DNA from 3 places in the Cryobacterium sp. Hh7 genome. Region 3 is predicted to be linked to each of the others. Evidence: riboswitches for the same ligand, from Rfam matches in the RefSeq annotation. Region 3 holds a riboswitch; each other region holds the start of a gene.

Region 1 (6,500 bases), on a different contig from region 3:
TGCCGATCGGAGCCCCCAGTGGCATCACGGCGACGGCACCGAGATGCTCAAGGCGAAGGGCCAGCACGGGATCGTCATTGGTGTAGGCGAAAACCTTGAAGCCGCGCGCGACAAGCTGTTCGGTCGCGTCCAGCAGTTCGACCGCATCGGGAAGGAGGGTGTGCTCATCGGCGATGACCTCGAGTTTGATCCAGTCCGTCTCGAGGGCTTCCCGCGCCAGCTGCGCGGTCAAGACGGCTTCGCGCGCGGTAAAGCAGCCAGCGGTATTGGGCAGTACCCGAATAGAGCGATCGACCAGAAGATCGAACAGCGATCCGGCCGTCGTCACGCTGTGACGCCGCATTGCGACGGTGGTGAGCTCGGTTCCGGAGGCGTGAAGGGCCGCGCCGAGCCCCTCGAGGCTCGGTGCGCCGCCGGTACCCATAATTAGACGTGAATTCAACTGCACGCCGTCGATCACCAGGCTGTCAGTGATTGTGAGTTGTTCGGTTTCCACGGTCAACCTCCCTGAACTGCGGTGACAAGTTCAATGTCATCGCCGGCCGTGAGCACGGTGCCCGACCATTGGCTGCGTGGAACGACTTCACGGTTGCGTGCAACTGCCACGCCGAGACGTTGGTTGTCGGTCGCACGGCCATCCGCTGCGATGTGGCGACCGGTGATCTCGGCGACCAGGTCGGTCACGGTGCTGCCGCGCCGAACAAGTCGTTCTGTGCCGTTGACGGTGATCGCGCTGGCGGGTATATCGATGGGCCTGGATTCGGTCACGAGCTGACAACTCCTTGTAGGGAAACGGATGCTGACGGTCGGGTTGGAGAGAAACGGTGCGGCCGAAAGCGCTCCCACCGCTGGTCGGCACTTCCCTCGATGAGCTGAAGACAGTATTGGGCAGCTACCGGGGTGAGCAGTACGCCGTGGCGGAAAAATCCGGTGGCGATGATAAGCCCGGGGATGTCGTTGCCTGGTGTTGCCCCACCGGTTCGCGAGACCCGGCCAAGCAGTGGCGCGTTATCGGGCGTTCCTGGACGAACGCGAGCGGTTACTTCGATCAGCTCGAGCTCACTGACCGCCGGCAGCAACACCTGGGCGTCACGCAATAGTTGATAGACGCCACCAGCCGACACCGCAGTGGAGCCGTCTTCGCGTTGGGTGGCTCCGATCACGACCGTTCCGTCCGATCGTGGAACCAGATAGACCGGCACGCCGTGCACCAGCCCGCGGAGCGTGCAGGTGAGCAACGGCCGAAGGTGCGCCGGCACCCGAAGTCGCAGAATATCGCCGTAAACCGGTCGAAGTGGCAGGGTCAGTCGCTCTGGTAGCCCGTTCAACCCGGCCGCAGCGAGGCCATTGGCCACAACTACTTCGGCGGCACTGACCGTTCCGCCATCAGCCAGGGCGACACCGGTGACGCGAGATGAGGCATCCGCGGAATCGTCGTGCAGTAGCCCCATGGCATTCACCCGGATCAGGGCGTCGTGGCCCCACCGGCCGCTTTTCGCCAGCGTGGCAAGTGCGAGTTGGATGCGCTCGGCGAGCCGGCGCGGGTCGACCTGATGATCCTGCTCCACCATGAAGGCACCGGAAACGTGAGGGCTCAGCAGCGGTTCAAGCACGCGCGCCGCGCGAATGGTCAGCGGGTCGACGGCTAGCCCGTTGGCGAGCTGCACCCCGCGCAGGTCGGCCAGCGCTTGCCGGTCGGCCGAATCAGCGCCAACAGTCATGGTGTGAGTTCTCTGATACCCGGTGAGGTGATGATCGGGCCCCAGTGATTCGATGAACGCCGGATACAGCGCCGAGGAGGCGAGCATGAGCTCGAGCAACACCTCTTCTTGGTAGTGCAATTCGCTCACCGCCGCGAGCATTCCGGCCGCAGCGTACGTTGCGCCGCCGGCGGGGTCCGGATCGATGACGACCACCGTGCGGCCGGAGTGCGCAACAGCCCAGGCAATGCCGAGCCCGATAATGCCACCGCCGATCACGGCGACGTCGACCGTGCGGTTCACGACTCGTTCATTCATGGTGCGCACCGTTCCTCTGCGCTGGCAGGGACGCTCGAACTTGGCCCATAGGGTTGGTCGCATGGACCAGACAAAAGCCCGGCTGTATCTCTGCACCGATGCCCGGAAGGATCGTGGCGATTTCGCTGACTTCGTGGCGGCGGCGTTCGCTGGTGGGGTCGACATTATTCAGCTTCGCGACAAAAATATCGACGCCGCCGAGGAGCTCGAATATCTCCAAATTCTGCGCTCGGTTGCCGACCAGCACGCACGACTCTGGGCCGTCAACGATCGGGCGGATATTGCCAGCCTGGCGGGCGCTCCGGTATTTCATGTAGGCCAGACAGACCTGCCGGTGGCCTCCGCTCGCACCCTGCTCGGCCCGGCCGCCGTGATCGGCCTGTCCACACACAGCACCGAACACGTGGATGCAGCCCTGGCCGCGAACGATCTCAACTATTTTTGCGTCGGCCCAGTCTGGGCCACACCGACAAAACCCGGTCGAGCGGCGGTCGGAACGCAGCTTCTGCGTTACGCGGCCGCCCGCAGCGCAGCCACCGACAGCGAGCTGCCATGGTTTGCCATCGGCGGCATCGACCTCGGCAACATCAACCAGGTCGTCGATGCTGGCGCGACTCGAGTGGTTGTGGTGCGCGCGATCACCGACGCCAACGACCCGACGGATGCCGCGCAGCGACTTCTGGCCAGCCTGCCCGCGCTGGGCTGATACCGCACACAGTACCGAGTTTGGCGTGGTCATCTCAGGCCAACACAGAGTGCCGAGGGGCGTCGAAGAAGTCGAGCTCGAACCGTGACGAGGTGGCAAACGCCTGGCGCATCGCCGAGCGTTGCGCGTCAGAGGCCGTGGCCGCAGCGGCGTCGGTGAGCGCGATGACTTCCCTCGTGGCCGCGGCGAATTCTTCATCGGCATAGGTCTGGAGCCACGCGGCATATGGATGTACTGCTGTCTCGGTGCGCGCCAGAAAGTCGGTGTGCAGCCGCTCACCAACATCCGCATAGAGCCAAAAACAGGGCAACAGCGCCGCCAGAAGCACCGCATAGTTTCCGCCCTCAGCGAGCCCGAGCAAGTGATCCAGGTAGCCAGCCGTTACCGGGCCGGCCTCGGACGACACGTCCCGTTGCCCCAGCCAGTTTCTGTGCAATTCCAACTCAACGTCGCGGCACCGTCGTGCCGAATCGGCCAGAAATCGCTGTGCGTGCATGCTCGGCGCGATCTCACTGGCGCGCGCAAGAACGCGCGAGTAAGTGGCGAGGTAGAGCGCGTCCTGAGCGAGGTAATACGCAAAATCTCGCTCGGCCAGAACCCCAGTACCGAGATCCATAATGAACGGCAGATCGAAGATCTGCGTGCGAATCAGCTCGACATCGCGCCACAGTGTCGCACTGAACTTCACCGAATCAGCTGGTGTGGCCGACTCGGCCGACGCGCCTGCGAACAGCCGATGAAAGTGATGGATCGGGCCATGGCCCTGACCGACCTCGAGGTCGTCGGCATGGATCAGAGCATCCTGAAGCCAGTCTTTGACCTCGGCCAGAGACGCAGCCCAGTCCCCGGTTCGCGCCTGTACCGTGGCCATTGCCGAGGAGAGCGAGCATCCAGTGCCGTGGGTATTCTTGGTGGCGATGCGCGGCGAAGCAAACTCGACAACGCTCTGTGCCAGCAGCCCGTGGGTGTTGACCAGGGCGTCAGGGCAGAGGGCTTCGTCGAAATGACCCCCCTTCACCAACACGGTGACCCCGGTGCGGGCTGATAGTCGTTTGCCCTGCTCGATGGCCGCAGCCCAGTTTGCCGCTGTGGGTTCTGCGAGCAGAACGGCCAGCTCGGGAACGTTGGGTGTTACGAGATCGGCGAGGGGGATCAGATCACGCAGAGCCTGCTCCGCTTGGGGTTCGAGCAGCCGGTGACCACTCGTTGCCACCATCACCGGGTCGAGCACGACGAGCGGAGGACGGTGGGCATGGAGCCAGGAACGCACCTCGTGAATCACGTCGATTTCGGCGAGCATACCGATCTTCACGGCATCGATGGTCACGTCATCGCTCACGGCGTTCAATTGCTGGCGCAGAAACGCGACCGGCGGGGTGTGCACCGAGCGCACCCCGCGTGTGTTCTGCGCGACCAGAGCTGTTACTACTGCCATGCCGTACCCGCCGTTGGCCGCGATGCTTTTCAAATCGGCGTGGATGCCGGCACCGCCGGTCGGGTCGGTGCCGGCGATACTGAGAATCCGAGGCGTGGTGCGCGGCGTGATATTAGAGGTCTGATCAGTCATCCGTGACATTCCTTCGCTAGTGCTAACTAGACAGGTTCAACGGGTATTCATCTCAGCTCGCGCATTGTGCGGAGCACCCCGTGTCACTCAGCAGCCTATACGCCAACAAACATCACTCAGTTACCGATGCCAGAATCGTGGGCGTTCAGGACACGCCCCGAGCTCACAGGTCGGCGAGCAGGCTCACCGGGTTTTCAATGCAGCCGGCCACATAGGTGAGAAACCCGGCGGCGGTTCCGCCGTCGCAGACCCGATGGTCGAACACCATGGAGAGTTCTACGACGGTACGAACCGCGAGTGCGTGTTCGACCACCCACGGCCGCTCGATCATGCGCCCAATGCCGAGAATGGCCGCTTCGGGATGGTTGATAATCGCGGCCGAACCGTCGACGCCGAGCGATCCGAAGTTGTTGAGGGTGAAGGTTCCCCCGGTCAGCGCGCTCGGCGAGAAGGTGCCGTCGGGCGATTGCGCCACCAGCGCGGCGAGGGCATCGCGCAGCTGTCGCGTACTCATCGCGTGGGCACGGTGGATGACGGGAACCATCAGCCCGCGTGACGTCTGCGCCGCAATGCCGAGGTTGATGGCTCCGTACTGGAGAATCTCCTGGCTCGCGGTGTCGACCGAGGAATTGAGCACCGGATACCGGCGCAGCCCGGCCACCACGAAGCGCGCGATGAGCGCCGTCACGCTGAACCGCTCACCCGTCGCCGCGAGCAGCTGGTCCCGCGCGGCGAACAGGGCGGTCGCGTCGACGTCGAGCCAGATCGTCGCCTCGGGAATCTCCCGACGCGACGTGGTCAGCCGCTGCGACACGACTTTGCGCAGGCCGGTGATGGGAATGCGAATATCCGCACTCGCCGCGTCGACAGCGCTGGGCGGCGTCGCAACGTCGACATCGGCAGCCACATCGGCTGCCACATCGACAGCCACGGCCGGAGCGGTGAGCGCGCGAATGTGTTCCTCGACGTCGCTGCGCAGCACCAGACCGTCGTGCCCGCTCCCGGCCAGCGTGCTCGCGTCGAACCCGTTCTCGCGCGCCAGCCGGCGCACGATCGGAGACACGACGGGGGAGCGGCGGATCGGGTCGACCGTGCTGGACGAATCGATGGCCGCAGAAACGGATGCCGCCACCTCGGCGGGGCGCTCGGCCAGCGCAACAGCGACGGGCGGCGTCGATGCAGCCGGTGCAGCCGGTGCCGGGGCATCCGCTGCCCGCGGGCTGCCGAACCGCCCGGCGGCCACCTTGCGCGCCGGCCGGGTGCTTTCGGTCGTGCCGTAGCCGACCAGAACGGCTCCGGAGCCTTCGACCGCCACGACGGTCGCCGCGGCGACCGGAACGCCGACAACACCAGCTGAAGCGTCATCAGTCCCGTCGGTCACGGTCAGCAGCACCTGCCCGGCATGAATGACCTGGCCGGGCTCGCCGAACAGGCTTGCCACGACGCCGCCGTAGGGCGACGGCAGCTCCACGATCGACTTGGCCGATTCAACCTCGACCACGGCCTGGTCGATGGCGATCGTATCGCCGGGAGCGACCAGCCAGGCCACGATCTCGGCCTCGGTCAGTCCTTCACCGAGGTCGGGCAGCAGAAATTCGAGGCTCATCAGGACCACTCCCAGGTCGACAGCGCGGCGAGGATTCGGTCGGGGGTCGGCAAGAAATACTCCTCGAGCTTGGGTGACGGGTACGGAATGTCGAAGCCGGTGATGCGCAGAATGGGCGCGGCCAGGTAGAAGAAGTTGCGCTCCGTCAGGCGAGCGGCCACCTCAGCGCCGTAACCGCCGAACTGGGCGGCCTCGTGCACGATCGCGGCCCGGCCGGTCTTTCGAACGGATGCCCCCACCGTCTCGTCATCAAACGGCGACAGCGTGCGCAGGTCGATGACCTCGATCGAGAGCCCCTCAGCCGCGCCCTGTTCGGCCGTCGCGAGGGCGGTCTTCACGGTCGGACCGTAGGCGATGAGCGTGACATCGCTGCCCTCCCGTAGCACGACGGCCCGGTTCAGCGGCTCGGTCTGCACCGGCAGGGAAAGCTCCGCCTTGCTCCAGTAGCGACTCTTCGGCTCCATGAAAATCACCGGGTCGTCGCTCGCGATGGCGCCCCGCAGCATGGAATAGGCGTCGGCCGGGTTCGACGGGCTCACCACGGTCAGCCCGGGCGTCGCCGTCCAATACGCCTCGGAGGAGTCGGAGTGATGCTCGACGCCG
Region 2 (6,500 bases), on a different contig from region 3:
TCGGCAGCGACGTGGGCTCGCCACGTCGTGGTGCCCTGCGCACCCGGTTTCTGGGGCTGCTGGCCCGCCGGTTCGGTTCGGTGTTCGTGCTCGCTCTCGCCCAACGGGCCGAGAGCCGCTCGCCCTACGATGCGGATGCCGACGCGACTAACGCGATGGCGGCCGACGAAACCGTGCACGAAGAGGTCGTGCGCGGCCTCGCCGCGCGCGGTCGCAAACGCCTGTCCGGTACCTTTCGCGCCGCCGTGTTCGGCGTCAATGACGGCCTGGTCAGCAACCTGGCCCTCGTGCTCGGCATCGGCGCCACCGGCGTACCGGCTGCAACGATTCTGTTCACCGGGATTGCCGGGTTGTTGGCCGGGGCGCTCTCGATGGGTGCTGGCGAATATGTCTCGGTGCGGTCCCAGCGGGAGTTGCTCGAAGCATCCACTCCGGCGGCACCGGCCAAGAGTGTGCTCTCGCACCTCGACCTCGCCGCCAACGAGCTGACCCTGGTCTACCGGGCCCGCGGTATGTCCGAGGATGAGGCCGAGACCTATGCCCGTGGCGTGCTGGCCACCGCGTATGCGGCGACCGGTCCGATTTCCGCGGTCACCAACGGGGCCGTCGAGCCCGACGAGCACGAAGCCATCGGCACGGGCACCGGCGCGGCCCTGTCGAGCTTCTGCTTCTTCGCATCCGGAGCGCTGCTGCCCGTGCTGCCCTACCTGTTCGGCCTGAGCGGCTACCCGGCCATGATTCTGGCGACCGTGCTGGTCGGCGTGGCCTTGCTCGCGACCGGCGCTGTCGTCGGTTTGCTCTCCGGCGGGCCGCCGCTGAAGCGTGCCCTGCGGCAGCTCGTCATCGGCCTCGGCGCAGCCGCGGTGACCTATCTGCTCGGGTGGGTGTTCGGCGCCTCGATCGGCTGACCCGCGGCCGGGCCGACAACGACGGCGAGTCCGGTCTGACCGCACCACCGGAACGCGTGTGCCCCATCGGCCAGTAGAGCCGGTGTCGGCGCCGGGTCGCGCAGGCGCTCGGTCAGCCCTGGCAGGCGCAGCAGAGCGCCGGTGGCGAGGTGGGCGTCGGTCGAGACGACGACCCGCGCGCTGGCGTTGATGAGCGTCACCGGCACACCGCCGACGCCGAGGCGCGGCACGAGTTTGCGCTCGAGCTGATCCACCGACAGGTCGATTCCGACCACACCGATCAGCTCGGTCCCGCCGCGGTAGACCGGCAGGGTCAACGTGAGGGTGTATTCATCGGTGCACAGATAGTCCACGTAGGGCCCGGTCACGTGGCGGCGCCGGGTCTGGGCGGGAACGCGCCACCATTCCAACGCCGTGTAGTCGCGAAAACTCTCGTCGCGGGGGTCTTCAACCGTTTCCAGATGACGGATGCCGCTGGCCGGCAGCGCAGACCCCGCCGGGTTCTGCCCGCCCAGCCACCAGGCCAGGTGCCAGCCCAGGAAGCTCGGCGCGGAGACGAAACCGGCCCCGATCACCATCCCATCGGCGTCGGCGAATTCCCTTCGCACCAGGGTCTCGATCAGGGGATCGAGTGTGGTTCGGCCGCACTCGGGCTGGCTGGCGCAGTCTTCGACCTGCGCGGCCCAGCCCTCGAGGCGTGCGAACACCGGGTCGAAGACGGCCGCTATCCAGGACACGCTGGCGAAGCCATGCGCCTCGTTGTGAACGAGCGGCTCGAACGTCATGAGCGGGTGTCCTCGCGCTCAGGTGTCGTTGTTCTGGCTTGCATCGGTGACACGCTTTCCTGTTCCAGAATGGACTTGGCCTCGATCAGCCACTCGATGGAGTCGGTGATCTGGTTCACGGTGAGCTGCCTGGCTCGAGCGCCGTTCTCGGCGACGAGGGCGGCGACCGTCTCCCGTTGCACCGCACGACAGCGTTCCCGCCGAAGTGGTTCGCTCAGGCTGAGCCAGAGCAGGGAGCCGAATTCGGCCTGCAAACGCAGTTCTTCGCGCACAAGCCGGGCGGACTGGCTCAGCGCGGCCACCTCGAGACGGAACGTACCGTGGCCGCGGCGCGCGGCATCCGCTGTGAGGGCATCGGAGCGATCGAGAATGCGCTCGAGGTTGTCGATATCGGCTGCACTGGCGCGGTCGGCGGCGAGTTCAGCGGCCAGACCGGCGATCGCGGAATAGTGCACGCCGAGGTCGCGCACCTGAACCCGCGACCAGGCCAGCAGCCGTTCGTCCTGAAGGTCGTTCGCGCCGCGCCCGGCGAACGTGACGAAACTGCCGCCGTCGCGGCCGCGCTTGGTGTGCACGAGCTTATTCCGACGCAGAATCTCGAGTGCTTCCCTGGCGGTGACCGTGGCGACGCCGAGCTGCCTGGCCAGCTCGGCCTCGCTCGGCAGACGCTCGCCATCGTGCAGCACCCCGAGCACGATGGCGTCGGTGAGACGCTGCAAGACCAGTTCGGCCCGGCCGGCACCGTCGAGCGGCGCGAAAATAGCCGCACGGGTTCCCGATCCGGCACGGATGGACTGCGGCATGGGCTGCTCGTTTCAGGTTGTGACACGACCGTAACATCAACCCAGCGCGGGCCGCGGACCCCGGGTTCGCGAGAACATCTCCGGCAGATCGAGAAGCGGATGCCGCCCGCCCGCGAGATCACGCGGCAGCCGCGTCAGCTGAAGAGAAACGGCCGGAGTTGTGCACGGGGGATGACTCTGTGTCGGCCGGTAGTGGAGAGGCGGGGGATCGGGTTAGGGTTTTTCGGTGGGTAGACAGGACGGCAGTGGGCGGCAGGTGTCGGCGGGCGACGTCGACGACCGTTCGGCGACCGTGCTGCACGTCGACCTCGACGCGTTCTTCGTGTCGGTCGAGTTGCTGTCGCACCCCGAATTCGTCAACCTGCCCGTGATCGTCGGCCACCGCGGCGGCCGGTCGGTCGTCACTGCGGCCAACTACATCGCCCGCAAATACGGCGTGAACTCGGCTATGCCGATGGCGCTCGCGCTGCGGCAATGCCCGAATGCAATCGTGCTCGAGCCGCACATAGGGCTCTATCGGGACTTTTCCAGCCGGGTCATGAGCATTTTCGATGACGTGACCCCGCTGGTGGAACGGCTCGGCATCGACGAGGCCTTCCTCGACGTGGCCGGCGCAACCAACCTGTTTGGCTCACCGGCCGTGATCGGCGAACTCATTCGCGCCCGGGTGTTCGCCGAGACCGGGCTGGTCTGCTCGGTGGGCGCGGCCTCTACCAAGTTCGTCGCCAAACTTGCCTCCGGCCTGGCCAAACCGAACGGACTGCTCGTCGTTCCCGCCGAGGATACGGTCGAGTTTCTGCATCCGCTGCCCGTCGCGGCGCTGTGGGGCGTCGGGGCCGCCACCGAGCAGGCGCTGAGCAGACTCGGCCTGAAATTGATCGGCGACATCGCACACACGCCGCTGGACGTACTGCGCACAGCGCTGGGGGAGGCATCCGGTCAGAAACTGTTCGAGCTGTCCTGGGGTCGTGATCCGCGCGCGGTGACGCTCGAGCGGGAGGAGAAGAGCATCGGCCACGAGGTGACCTTTGAACACGATGTGACGGATATCGACCGGTTACGCAGCGAATTGCTGCGGCAGTGTGACCTCGTTGCCGTGCGGCTGCGGCGGGGCGATCTCGTGGCCAGGCGGGTCGCCCTCAAGCTGCGCTACACCGACTTCAGTACGGTGACCCGGTCGCGCACCCTCGCCGAACCCAGCAATGTGGGCCGGCGCATCTACGAGGAAGCGGTGGCGGCGTTCGACCTGCTGGCGGCCTCCGGCATTCGGGTGCGTCTGATCGGGGTGCGTGCGGAGCAGCTCGGCACGGCATCGGGATCGGTCGGACTCTGGGACCCGGACGAAGACTGGCGGGGCGCGGAGCTGGCCGTGGACACCGTGACCGAACGATTCGGAGCGGGAACCGTGCGCCCGGCCTCGCACTTCACACCTCGCCCCTGAAGTCTCAGTCACGCTAACCTGATGGCATGACCAGCCTCCCGGAAAAACTCGCAGAAACGTTCCGTTCCGCCGGTGTGAAGTCGGCGTACGGTGACCCTGTACAGATCGATGGCGTCACCCTGGTACCCGTCGCGCTCGCCTATTACGGCTTTGGCGGCGGTGATGCCGGTGAGGGCGGGGCCGGGTCCGGCGGGGGAGGAGGCGGCGTTTCGCTGCCGATCGGCGCGTACGTCAAGTCGGGCGGTACAGCCCGGTTCGAGCCGAACGTCATCGCCCTGCTCGCCGTCGGTGTGCCGTTCCTCATCGTCGCCGGCCGCGCCTTGGCCCGGGTGATCCGAGCCCTAAAGAAGTAGTCGCTTTCTGCACGGGGCCCGGGCCCGGAAACCGGGCCCATGATAGATCATGGGCCCACGGAGCTAAGGTGGGCCCGGGCGAGTGTGGCGCAACCGCCGCGCGGCGCGCGGACGGCGCGGGCGACGCGCGAAGCGTCGCCGCGCCCAGCGCGGCACTCTTGGGCGCAGCCAGGCCGGAAAGTGCCAGGGGCCGCTCACCGGCAGACCCTGCGCAATTCGCCGCCGCCGTAGAACGAACCGGCGCATGAGCAGCAGGTACAGGGCCGCCAAAACGAGCAGAATGCCGATGCTCATGTCGTGATCCCCATGTCGTCAGTCTAAGCGGGGCACTATACTTGACCACGATCACGGGAGTCCGGTAAACCGGGCTGAGAGGAAGCTGACCAAGCTTCGACCGTCGAACCTGATCTGGATCATGCCAGCGCAGGGAGGCTTCTCAATCCCGTGCCCTGTATTCACCTACGGAAAGGGCACGAAACAGTGCACGCTACAACGAGTTCACTCAAGCAATCCGCTCCGGCGGGAGCCACGAAGCGCAACTTTCGCTGGCGCGTCGTCGACATCGTCGTTGCCAGCGTCATCGGCGTCGCGAGCGGTGTCATCTTCCTCGTCTGGAATCAGGCGAGCAACCCCCTGAGCGGTCTACTTTCGCCGCTGCTGCCGGGCCTATCGGCTCTCCTGGGCGGAGGCTGGCTGTTCGCTGGCGTGCTCGGCGGTCTCATCATTCGCAAACCCGGGGCCGCGCTGTACACGGAGCTCCTTGCCGCCGTCGTTTCCACGCTGATCGGCAACCAATGGGGACCACTGACTCTGGTGTCTGGCCTGGTGCAGGGTCTTGGCGCCGAGCTTGTCTTCGCTCTGTTCCTCTACACGAACTATCGTCTCTACGTCGTGTTGTTGGCGGGCGCTGGGGCCGGACTTGCCATGGCCATCAACGACCTGGTGCTGTGGTATCCCGGTTCAGCGAGCGCATTCGCGACGATTTATATCGTGAGCGCGATTATTTCGGGCGTCGTTATCGCCGGGCTCCTGTCCTGGTTCGCTGCGCGCGGCCTGGCTCGCACGGGCGCGCTCAACCGCTTCGCGGCGGGTCGCATCGCCGGTCGAACCGCGATCTAGGCGAGCGGATGCTGGTGGGCGCGACGCGGGGAGGCGCATCCGTCGACGCCCGCGACTGGGGTTGGCGCCATTCCGGTCGGCGGCGCTGGGCGGTGAGCGAGCTGTCCCTCCGCATCGAGCCTGGCGAGCGGATTCTCCTGCTCGGTGCATCCGGTTCGGGAAAATCGACGCTGCTGCACGCGCTGGCTGGCGTGCTCGGCGGCGACGAAGAGGGCGAGCAACGCGGTACTCTGCGCGTGAACGGCACCGAGCCTGGCAACGCCAGGGGTCAGGTCGGCCTGGTCCTCCAGGACCCCGACTCGCAGGTAATTCTCGCTCGCGTCGGCGATGATGTCGCCTTCGGTTGCGAAAATATCGGCGTGCCGCGCGAGGAAATTTGGCGGCGCGTACAGGATGCCCTCGAGATGGTCGGCCTCGACGTCCCCGTTGACCACCCGACGTCCGCCTTGTCGGGCGGCCAAAAACAGCGTCTTGCTCTCGCCGGAGTGTTGGCCATGCAGCCGGGTCTGCTGCTCCTCGACGAGCCGACGGCAAATCTCGATCCGGTCGGCGTGCGGGAGGTGCGCGAGTCCGTCGCCCGCGTTCTGGCACACACTGACTCGACGTTCATCGTTATTGAACATCGGGTTGAGATCTGGAAGGACCTCGTCGACCGGGTGATCGTTCTGGGTGCCGACGGGGGAGTCCTGGCCGACGGATCCCCGAGCGACGTTCTCCTCGCGCAGGGAGTTGCACTGACCGCCTCCGGCGTCTGGGTACCCGGTGTGCCACACACGCTTCCCGTAAGGCCTCCGCGAGAGACCGGTCAGCCAACGCTCTTGTCGACCAGTTCTCTCGCGATTGCGCGCACTCGGGATTGTGTGGTTGCCGAAAATATCGACCTTGAGGTGCCGGAGGCCTGTGCTCTGCTCATCACCGGACCCAACGGAGCCGGCAAGTCCACCCTCGCGCTCACCCTGGCGGGGCTCCTGCGCCCCGCCGCCGGGCGGGTCGTCGCCAGCAGCGCTCTCGCCGCTGGCGCAGGCAGCGACCCGATCCGCTGGAAATCGCGCCAGCTTCTGAGTCGAGTGGGCACCGTCTTTCAAGACCCG
Region 3 (6,500 bases):
TCCCCAGAGCAATTCGATCAGGTGGTCTTTCGACACCGGGAGGCCAACGTGTACGAGAAGAATCTCCAGGATCTGGCGCGGTTTCGGTCCGCCGAGTTGGTGGGCGTGCAGAACAACGGGGCCGCGTCGAATGGTCAGGTTGCCGAAGAGTTGAACGTTGAGGTGTGCGAAGGGCGCGCTGGCTGGCTGCACTCGGGTGTCCGATTCCATTGTCATGAAGACCTCCACTGTTGGAATGCGACAATGGTGCCCGTTTGCCCAAGCCCGGGGTAAGCCGCGGGTGGACTAGGGAACTACCCCCAATTTCGGGGACCATTTCAGGAGTTGGTATGGTGCCCGGTTCCGAGGGACAGGCTGGCCCCGTGAGGCCCATCCAGGACGAGGGCAATGACCTGATTGGGGATTTCGAAAACGAGGGTCGCTTGAACGGATGCTCCGCTCTGCTCCGCCGGGTCGACCCAGAGCGCGGCGGACCGCGCGCCGAGTCCGGATAGGGAGTAGTCGGCGGCGCGAAAGGCGAGGCCGGAGGCATCCGTTACGGTCAGTTCGAGCAGAATGCGCACGCGGTGGGCCCCGGGCTGCACCGGGCTGGAGAGCAGATCGGCGGCGGTCGCCGGCACCCAGCCATCACGAGCCAGGCGATGGCCAATGGGATCAGAATTTTGCGGCGGCGTTGGAACAGGGAGCTCATCCAGCAGGGCCACGGCGAAGCTGCCCGGGTCATGATCTCGTGCCCGGTGTGCACGGCGAGGGTGTCCAGGTTGACCAGAACAGCGCCGGCCTTGGCAGCGAATTCGGCCGATTCCTCCGTGTTGTCGACCATCGCCGGCGCAGCCCCAACCGCGAGCAGCACGTTGGCGGTGAAGCCGGCGACGACGGTAATCGTAAGCCACTGCACGAGCGGATGGTGCCGGCGGAGTGCCGCCAGCACGCGAATGGCCTAACCAGCGGATGCCGGGGCGACCGTGGGAGTGTCGGTGGGCATCCGCTCGCCGGAAAGAACCGTCATTAGAGCACCCGCAGCGGTAGATAGACCGAGCTGCCCAGACGGGTGAACTCGGCCGACTTCTCGGCCATTCCCGCCTCGATGGCCTCGAGACTGGTGAGGCCGTTCTCTTCGGCGTACACCCGAACATCCGCTGAAATACGCATGGAACAGAACTTGGGACCGCACATGCTGCAGAAGTGGGCGGCCTTGGCGGGGCCGGCCGGCAGCGTCTCGTCGTGAAAGCTCTGCGCGGTGTCCGGGTCGAGCGAGAGCGCGAACTGGTCGGTCCAACGAAATTCGAACCGGGCCCGACTGAGGGCGTCGTCGCGTTCCTGGGCGCGCGGATGCTGTTTGGCCAGGTCGGCGGAGTGCGCGGCGATCTTGTAGGTGATCACGCCGGTTTTCACGTCGTCGCGGTTGGGCAGGCCGAGGTGTTCCTTGGGCGTGACGTAGCAGAGCATGGCGGTGCCGGCCTGGGCGATGATGGCCGCGCCGATCGCGCTCGTGATGTGGTCGTAGGCCGGTGCGATATCGGTGGCGAGCGGGCCGAGCGTGTAGAACGGGGCCTCCTCGCAGAGTTCCTCTTCGAGCGCCACGTTTTCGACGATCTTGTGCATCGGAACGTGGCCGGGGCCCTCGATCATCACCTGCACTCCGTAGGACTTCGCGACCTTCGTCAGCTCACCGAGGGTGCGCAGCTCCGCGAACTGGGCCTCGTCGTTGGCGTCGGCGATCGAGCCGGGGCGCAGGCCGTCGCCGAGCGAGAAGGTCACGTCGTAGCGGCGCAGAATCTCGCACAGCTCCACGAAGTGGGTGTAGAGAAAGCTCTCCTGGTGGTGCGCGAGGCACCAGGCGGCCATGATCGAGCCGCCGCGCGAGACGATTCCGGTCACCCGGTTGGCGGTCAGCGGCACGTAGCGCAGCAGCACGCCGGCGTGCACGGTCATGTAGTCGACGCCCTGCTCGCACTGCTCGATCACGGTGTCGCGGTAGATCTCCCAGGTGAGCAGCGACGGGTCGCCGTTGACCTTTTCAACGGCCTGGTAGAGCGGAACGGTGCCCACCGGAATGGGCGAGTTGCGCATGATCCACTCTCGAGTGAGGTGAATGTCCTTGCCGGTGGAGAGATCCATCAGGGTGTCGGCGCCCCAGCGGGCCGCCCAGACCATCTTCTCGACCTCTTCGGCGATCGACGAGGTCACCGCCGAGTTGCCGATGTTCGCGTTGATCTTCACGGTGAAGGCCTTGCCGATAATCATCGGCTCGCTCTCCGGATGCTTGTGGTTGGCCGGAATGACGGCCCGGCCTCGCGCCACCTCGTCGCGGACGAGCTCGACCGAGACGCCCTCGCGTGCGGCGATGTAGGCCATCTCCGGCGTGACAATGCCGGCGCGGGCCCAGACCAGCTGGGTGGCAGCGCCATCGACGGGCAGCGGATGCTCCCACCCGGCCCGAGTCTGCGGCAGCCCCTTCTCGAGATCGATTGTGGCCGTCTCGTCGGTGTACGGGCCGGACGTGTCGTACAGGTCGAAGTGTTCGCCGTTGCTGAGGTTCACCCTGCGAACGGGAACTTCGAGCCCGGGCCAGTCCTTTACCGGTTCGTAGCGTTTGCTGCTGCCCTGGATCGGGCCCGTTGTGACGGTTTCGGACATAGTTGTGTCGTCAATTGTGCGCATGTTCTCGAACTTCCTACGCCGGCATTACCCGGACAGGTTCAACGGTCGACGGCCCTGGCCGTCCTCTCAGCTCGCTGGTGCGCGCTCCCGTGGTTGGTGTGTCTTCTGACTCCTTCACCCTAGCGCTGGTTGCGCGCTCGGGTCCTACCGGGGTCGCGGTCACCGCGCCCGTTGGGGGTCATCGCGCCGGGCATCGCTGGCGCGATGACCGGGAGCTGGCGCCCGAGCCTGCGGCGGGCCAGGCATAGCTGGCGCTGGGCATCCGCTTAGCGAGCGAGTGCGGCCAGCTCGGCGCGGGTCGAGGCGCCGACCTTGCGCAGCAGGTTGGCCACGTGAAACTTCACTGTGTTCTCGCTGATGGTCAGGGCCTGTGCGATGGCCTTGTTGCGCGCCCCAGAGGCGACGAGTTCGAGCACGCCGCGTTCGCGTGGGCTGAGGCCCCAGGCCGCGGCGGCGGTGACGGATGCCGTGGGCGCGTCGAGCGGCAGCGACACGGCCATCTCGGAGCCCCAGCCGGCGGTGGCCTCGACGTTAAGGGTGCCGCTGAGCGCGACGACGCGGGCGGCAAGCTGGCGCACGCTCGGAACCTCGGCATCGAGGTTGCCCGGACCGTCGTCCCGAATGTGGATGAGCAGGTTACTTCCGTCGCAGTCCCACTGCACGCGCACCCGCGCGACCCCGGCCTGTTCGACGAGGGCGAGTACGGCGCCGCGCACAATGGCGCGGGCTTCGTGGGCGACCTCGCCGGGCAATGCCCGACCGTTCACCGGCGGCTCGATGAACTGCACGTCGAGGTCGCCGAAGCGCACGAGCGGTCGCAGGTCGTTCCTGAGGCGTTCGAAGGCGCGGGCGACGGGTTCCTCGGTGAGACTGCGATCGAGGTCGCTCACCGCGCGCAGGGCGACCATCGCGGCGGCGGCGAGTTCGGTGGCCTTCTGTCGGGCGGCGGTGTCACTCGTGCTGCCGGAGCGCAGGACAGCGAGCAGGGATTCCAGCGTGGTGGCGTGTGCGTCCGTGAGGTCGGCGATGAGTTTGGAGCGTTCGGCGGCTGCGCTGCGCGCTGTTTGAACCGGGGAGTTTGCGGGGAGCGTCGAGCGTTTTGCGGTCGTGGCGGATGACGCGGCCGGTTCGGCAGCTCCGGTAGCAGCATCAGACCGGAGGGCGGCGGCCGTGCTGCGGGCAGCGGCTTCAGTGGCGGTGGCGCGCACGCCGGGGTTAGATGGAGCGGAAGTCATGCCCCCAGCCTACCCGGGCCATCCTCGGAGCCCACCCAGAGCCATCCGTTTGGGTAGGAAAACCGCTCGTTTGGCGGGCAGCATTCCCACTCGAAGGAGTGGACCATTGAATCATGACCGAAACGACAACCACCCCACTGGCAGCGGATGCCCTCGGCCTCATTTTCGCCGAGAACGGCCGCGTCGTCGAGGCGCTGCGATCGGCATCCGCTTCAGTACTGGATGAGGCAGCAACCCTGCTCGCCGCGGCGCCCCGGGTGTTTGTGCTCGGTGCTGGCCGCTCCGGGCTGGCACTGAAGATGACCGCGATGCGACTCATGCACCTCGGCCTCGACGTGCACGTGGTGGGCGAGGTGACCAGCCCGGCGATTGTGTCGGGCGACGTGCTGCTGGTGGCGAGCGGATCCGGTACGACGGGCGCCATTGTGCGTGCCGCCGAGACGGCTCACGGCGTGGGGGCGAGCATTCTTGCGCTGACCACGGCGCCCGAGTCGCCGCTCGGGCGGCTCGCCGCGGTGACCGTGGTCATTCCCGCGGCTGCCAAGCAGGACCACGCCGGGCAGGTGTCGGCCCAGTATTCGGGCGGCCTGTTCGAGCAGTCGGTGTTGTTCGTCGGCGACGCCCTGTTTCACACGCTCTGGAAGGCGAGCGGTTCCACGGCCGAACAGCTCTGGCCGCGTCACGCCAACCTCGAGTAATACCGACCGGGCCCGGGCCCGGTCGCAAGAAACACGTACCCCAACAGAAAGAAGAACCCCCATGAAGCTTCAGGTAGCTATGGACGTACTGACCACCGAAGCGGCGCTCACGCTGGCTGCTCAGGTTGCACCGCACGTCGACATCATCGAGCTCGGCACCCCGCTGATCAAGGCAGAAGGCCTGCGCGCCGTCACCGCGATCAAGAACGCGCACCCCGACAAGATCGTCTTTGCCGACCTCAAGACGATGGATGCCGGCGAGCTCGAAGCCGACATCGCCTTCGCCGCCGGTGCAGACCTCGTCACCGTGCTCGGCACGGCCGGGGACAGCACCATTATCGGAGCCGTCGCCGCCGCGACCAAGCACGGCAAGGGCATCGTCGTTGACCTCATCGGCGTTGCCGACAAGGTCACCCGCGCCCGCGAGGTCACCGCGCTCGGTGCCCAGTTCGTCGAGATGCACGCTGGACTCGACGAGCAGGCCGAGCCCGGCTTCTCGCTCGCCACACTGCTCAACCAGGGCGAGACCGCCAAGGTTCCGTTCTCCCTTGCCGGCGGCGTGAACCTGTCGACCATCTCTTCGGTGCAGCGCGCCGGGGCAACGGTCGCCGTTGCCGGCGGAGCAATCTACGGCGCCGAAGACCCGGCCGCAGCTGCTGCCGCCCTTCGCGCCGCGATTATCTAGCCCAAGCGCTTGATCTGGTGCCGTCCCGCTTCTGCGGGCGGCACTTTTGCGTTAAGCGGATGTCCCTGCCCGGGTGACGAGAAATCCGACCGGGCCCGGGCCCGGTCAACGGGGGCACTCCTGCACGCATGGGCCCACATGCCGCGCCCCGGCCTGTCGGTGGGCGCAGCTAGGCTGGTGGCGCCCAGACTAGTCGGCGGCATCGTCGCCGCGAGAGGACGCCACCCATGACCAGCAGCCACGCATGAGCAGCACCATTTTCGACCGGGCCCGGCCAGCGGCATCCGTTGTTAAAGCCTCGCTCACGGGAACACGCCAGGGCTCGTTTTGGCTCGAGGAGCTTGAGCCGCGTACCGGCTATCCAGCGCTCACCGGCGACCTGCGCTGCAACCTCGCGATCGTTGGCGGCGGCTACCTCGGACTGTGGAGTGCGGTGCTGGCCAAGCAGCAAAACCCTGATGCGAGGGTGCTTTTGTTGGAGGCGCGCACGGTCGGCTGGGCGGCATCCGGTCGCAATGGCGGCTTCTGCGAGGCGAGCCTGACCCACGGTGACGACAACGGGCGCAGTCGCTGGCCGAAAGAGATCGACCGACTGACCGAACTGGGCAACGAGAACCTCGACGAGATCGAACGAGCGGTGGCTGACCTCGGCATCGACTGCGATTTTGAACGCACTGGATCCATCGACCTCGCCATCGAAGAGCATCAGATTGAGTGGCTGCGCGAAGAGACGATCGGCGAAAACGTGGTGTTTCTCGACGAGTCCGCAGTGCGGGCCGAGGTCGCGTCACCGACCTACCTCGCCGGCGTCTGGCACCGGGGCAGCACCGCCCTCGTGCATCCGGGCAAGCTCGCTGCCGAACTGGCGCGCGTGGCGACCGACCTTGGAGTGGAGATCTTCGAGCACTCGCTCGTGCAGAGCGTGGACACGGCCCGACGTCGGCCGGCCCAGGGCGCCCGGGTAGTGACCACGGGCGGCACCGTGACCGCGCAGAAGGTCGCGCTCGCCACCAATGTCTTTCCCTCGCTGCTCAAACGCAACAAACTCGCGACCGTTCCGGTCTACGACTACGTGCTAATGACCGAACCGCTCGATGCGAGCCAGCTCGCCGCGATCGGCTGGCAGAATCGGCAGGGCCTGAGCGACCTCGCCAACCAGTTTCACTACTACCGGCTGAGCGCCGACAACCGCATTCTGTTTGGCGGCTACGACGCCGT

Evidence for each region. Region 3 has a riboswitch for thiamine pyrophosphate ahead of thiC (phosphomethylpyrimidine synthase ThiC). Riboswitches for the same ligand answer to the same signal wherever they lie in the genome.
Region 1: it holds a riboswitch for thiamine pyrophosphate, as region 3 does, so the genes downstream of both, E3T43_RS02550 (bifunctional hydroxymethylpyrimidine kinase/phosphomethylpyrimidine kinase) here and thiC (phosphomethylpyrimidine synthase ThiC) in region 3, are expected to answer to the same signal.
Region 2: it holds a riboswitch for thiamine pyrophosphate, as region 3 does, so the genes downstream of both, E3T43_RS01965 (ECF transporter S component) here and thiC (phosphomethylpyrimidine synthase ThiC) in region 3, are expected to answer to the same signal.

The regions. Positions count from the first base shown of each region.
Region 1 is NZ_SOHG01000012.1:236,732-243,231, forward strand. It holds gene E3T43_RS02530 (thiazole synthase) at 1-496, opposite strand, end outside; gene thiS (sulfur carrier protein ThiS) at 499-768, opposite strand; gene thiO (glycine oxidase ThiO) at 765-2,018, opposite strand; gene thiE (thiamine phosphate synthase) at 2,080-2,724, shown strand; gene E3T43_RS02550 (bifunctional hydroxymethylpyrimidine kinase/phosphomethylpyrimidine kinase) at 2,759-4,300, opposite strand; TPP riboswitch at 4,283-4,382, opposite strand; gene E3T43_RS02555 (dihydrolipoamide acetyltransferase family protein) at 4,455-5,897, opposite strand; gene E3T43_RS02560 (alpha-ketoacid dehydrogenase subunit beta) at 5,897-6,500, opposite strand, start outside.
Region 2 is NZ_SOHG01000012.1:120,543-127,042, forward strand. It holds gene E3T43_RS01945 (VIT1/CCC1 transporter family protein) at 1-908, shown strand, start outside; gene E3T43_RS18625 (cache domain-containing protein) at 869-1,693, opposite strand; gene E3T43_RS01950 (FadR/GntR family transcriptional regulator) at 1,690-2,496, opposite strand; gene dinB (DNA polymerase IV) at 2,723-3,937, shown strand; gene E3T43_RS01960 (hypothetical protein) at 3,964-4,290, shown strand; TPP riboswitch at 4,628-4,737, shown strand; gene E3T43_RS01965 (ECF transporter S component) at 4,771-5,409, shown strand; gene E3T43_RS01970 (ABC transporter ATP-binding protein) at 5,418-6,500, shown strand, end outside.
Region 3 is NZ_SOHG01000026.1:4,508-11,007, forward strand. It holds gene E3T43_RS09050 (BTAD domain-containing putative transcriptional regulator) at 1-216, opposite strand, end outside; gene E3T43_RS09055 (hypothetical protein) at 318-563, opposite strand; gene E3T43_RS19510 (hydroxyethylthiazole kinase) at 542-931, opposite strand; gene thiC (phosphomethylpyrimidine synthase ThiC) at 1,009-2,664, opposite strand; TPP riboswitch at 2,658-2,765, opposite strand; gene E3T43_RS09070 (response regulator transcription factor family protein) at 2,931-3,899, opposite strand; gene hxlB (6-phospho-3-hexuloisomerase) at 4,013-4,597, shown strand; gene hxlA (3-hexulose-6-phosphate synthase) at 4,659-5,282, shown strand; gene E3T43_RS09085 (FAD-binding oxidoreductase) at 5,527-6,500, shown strand, end outside.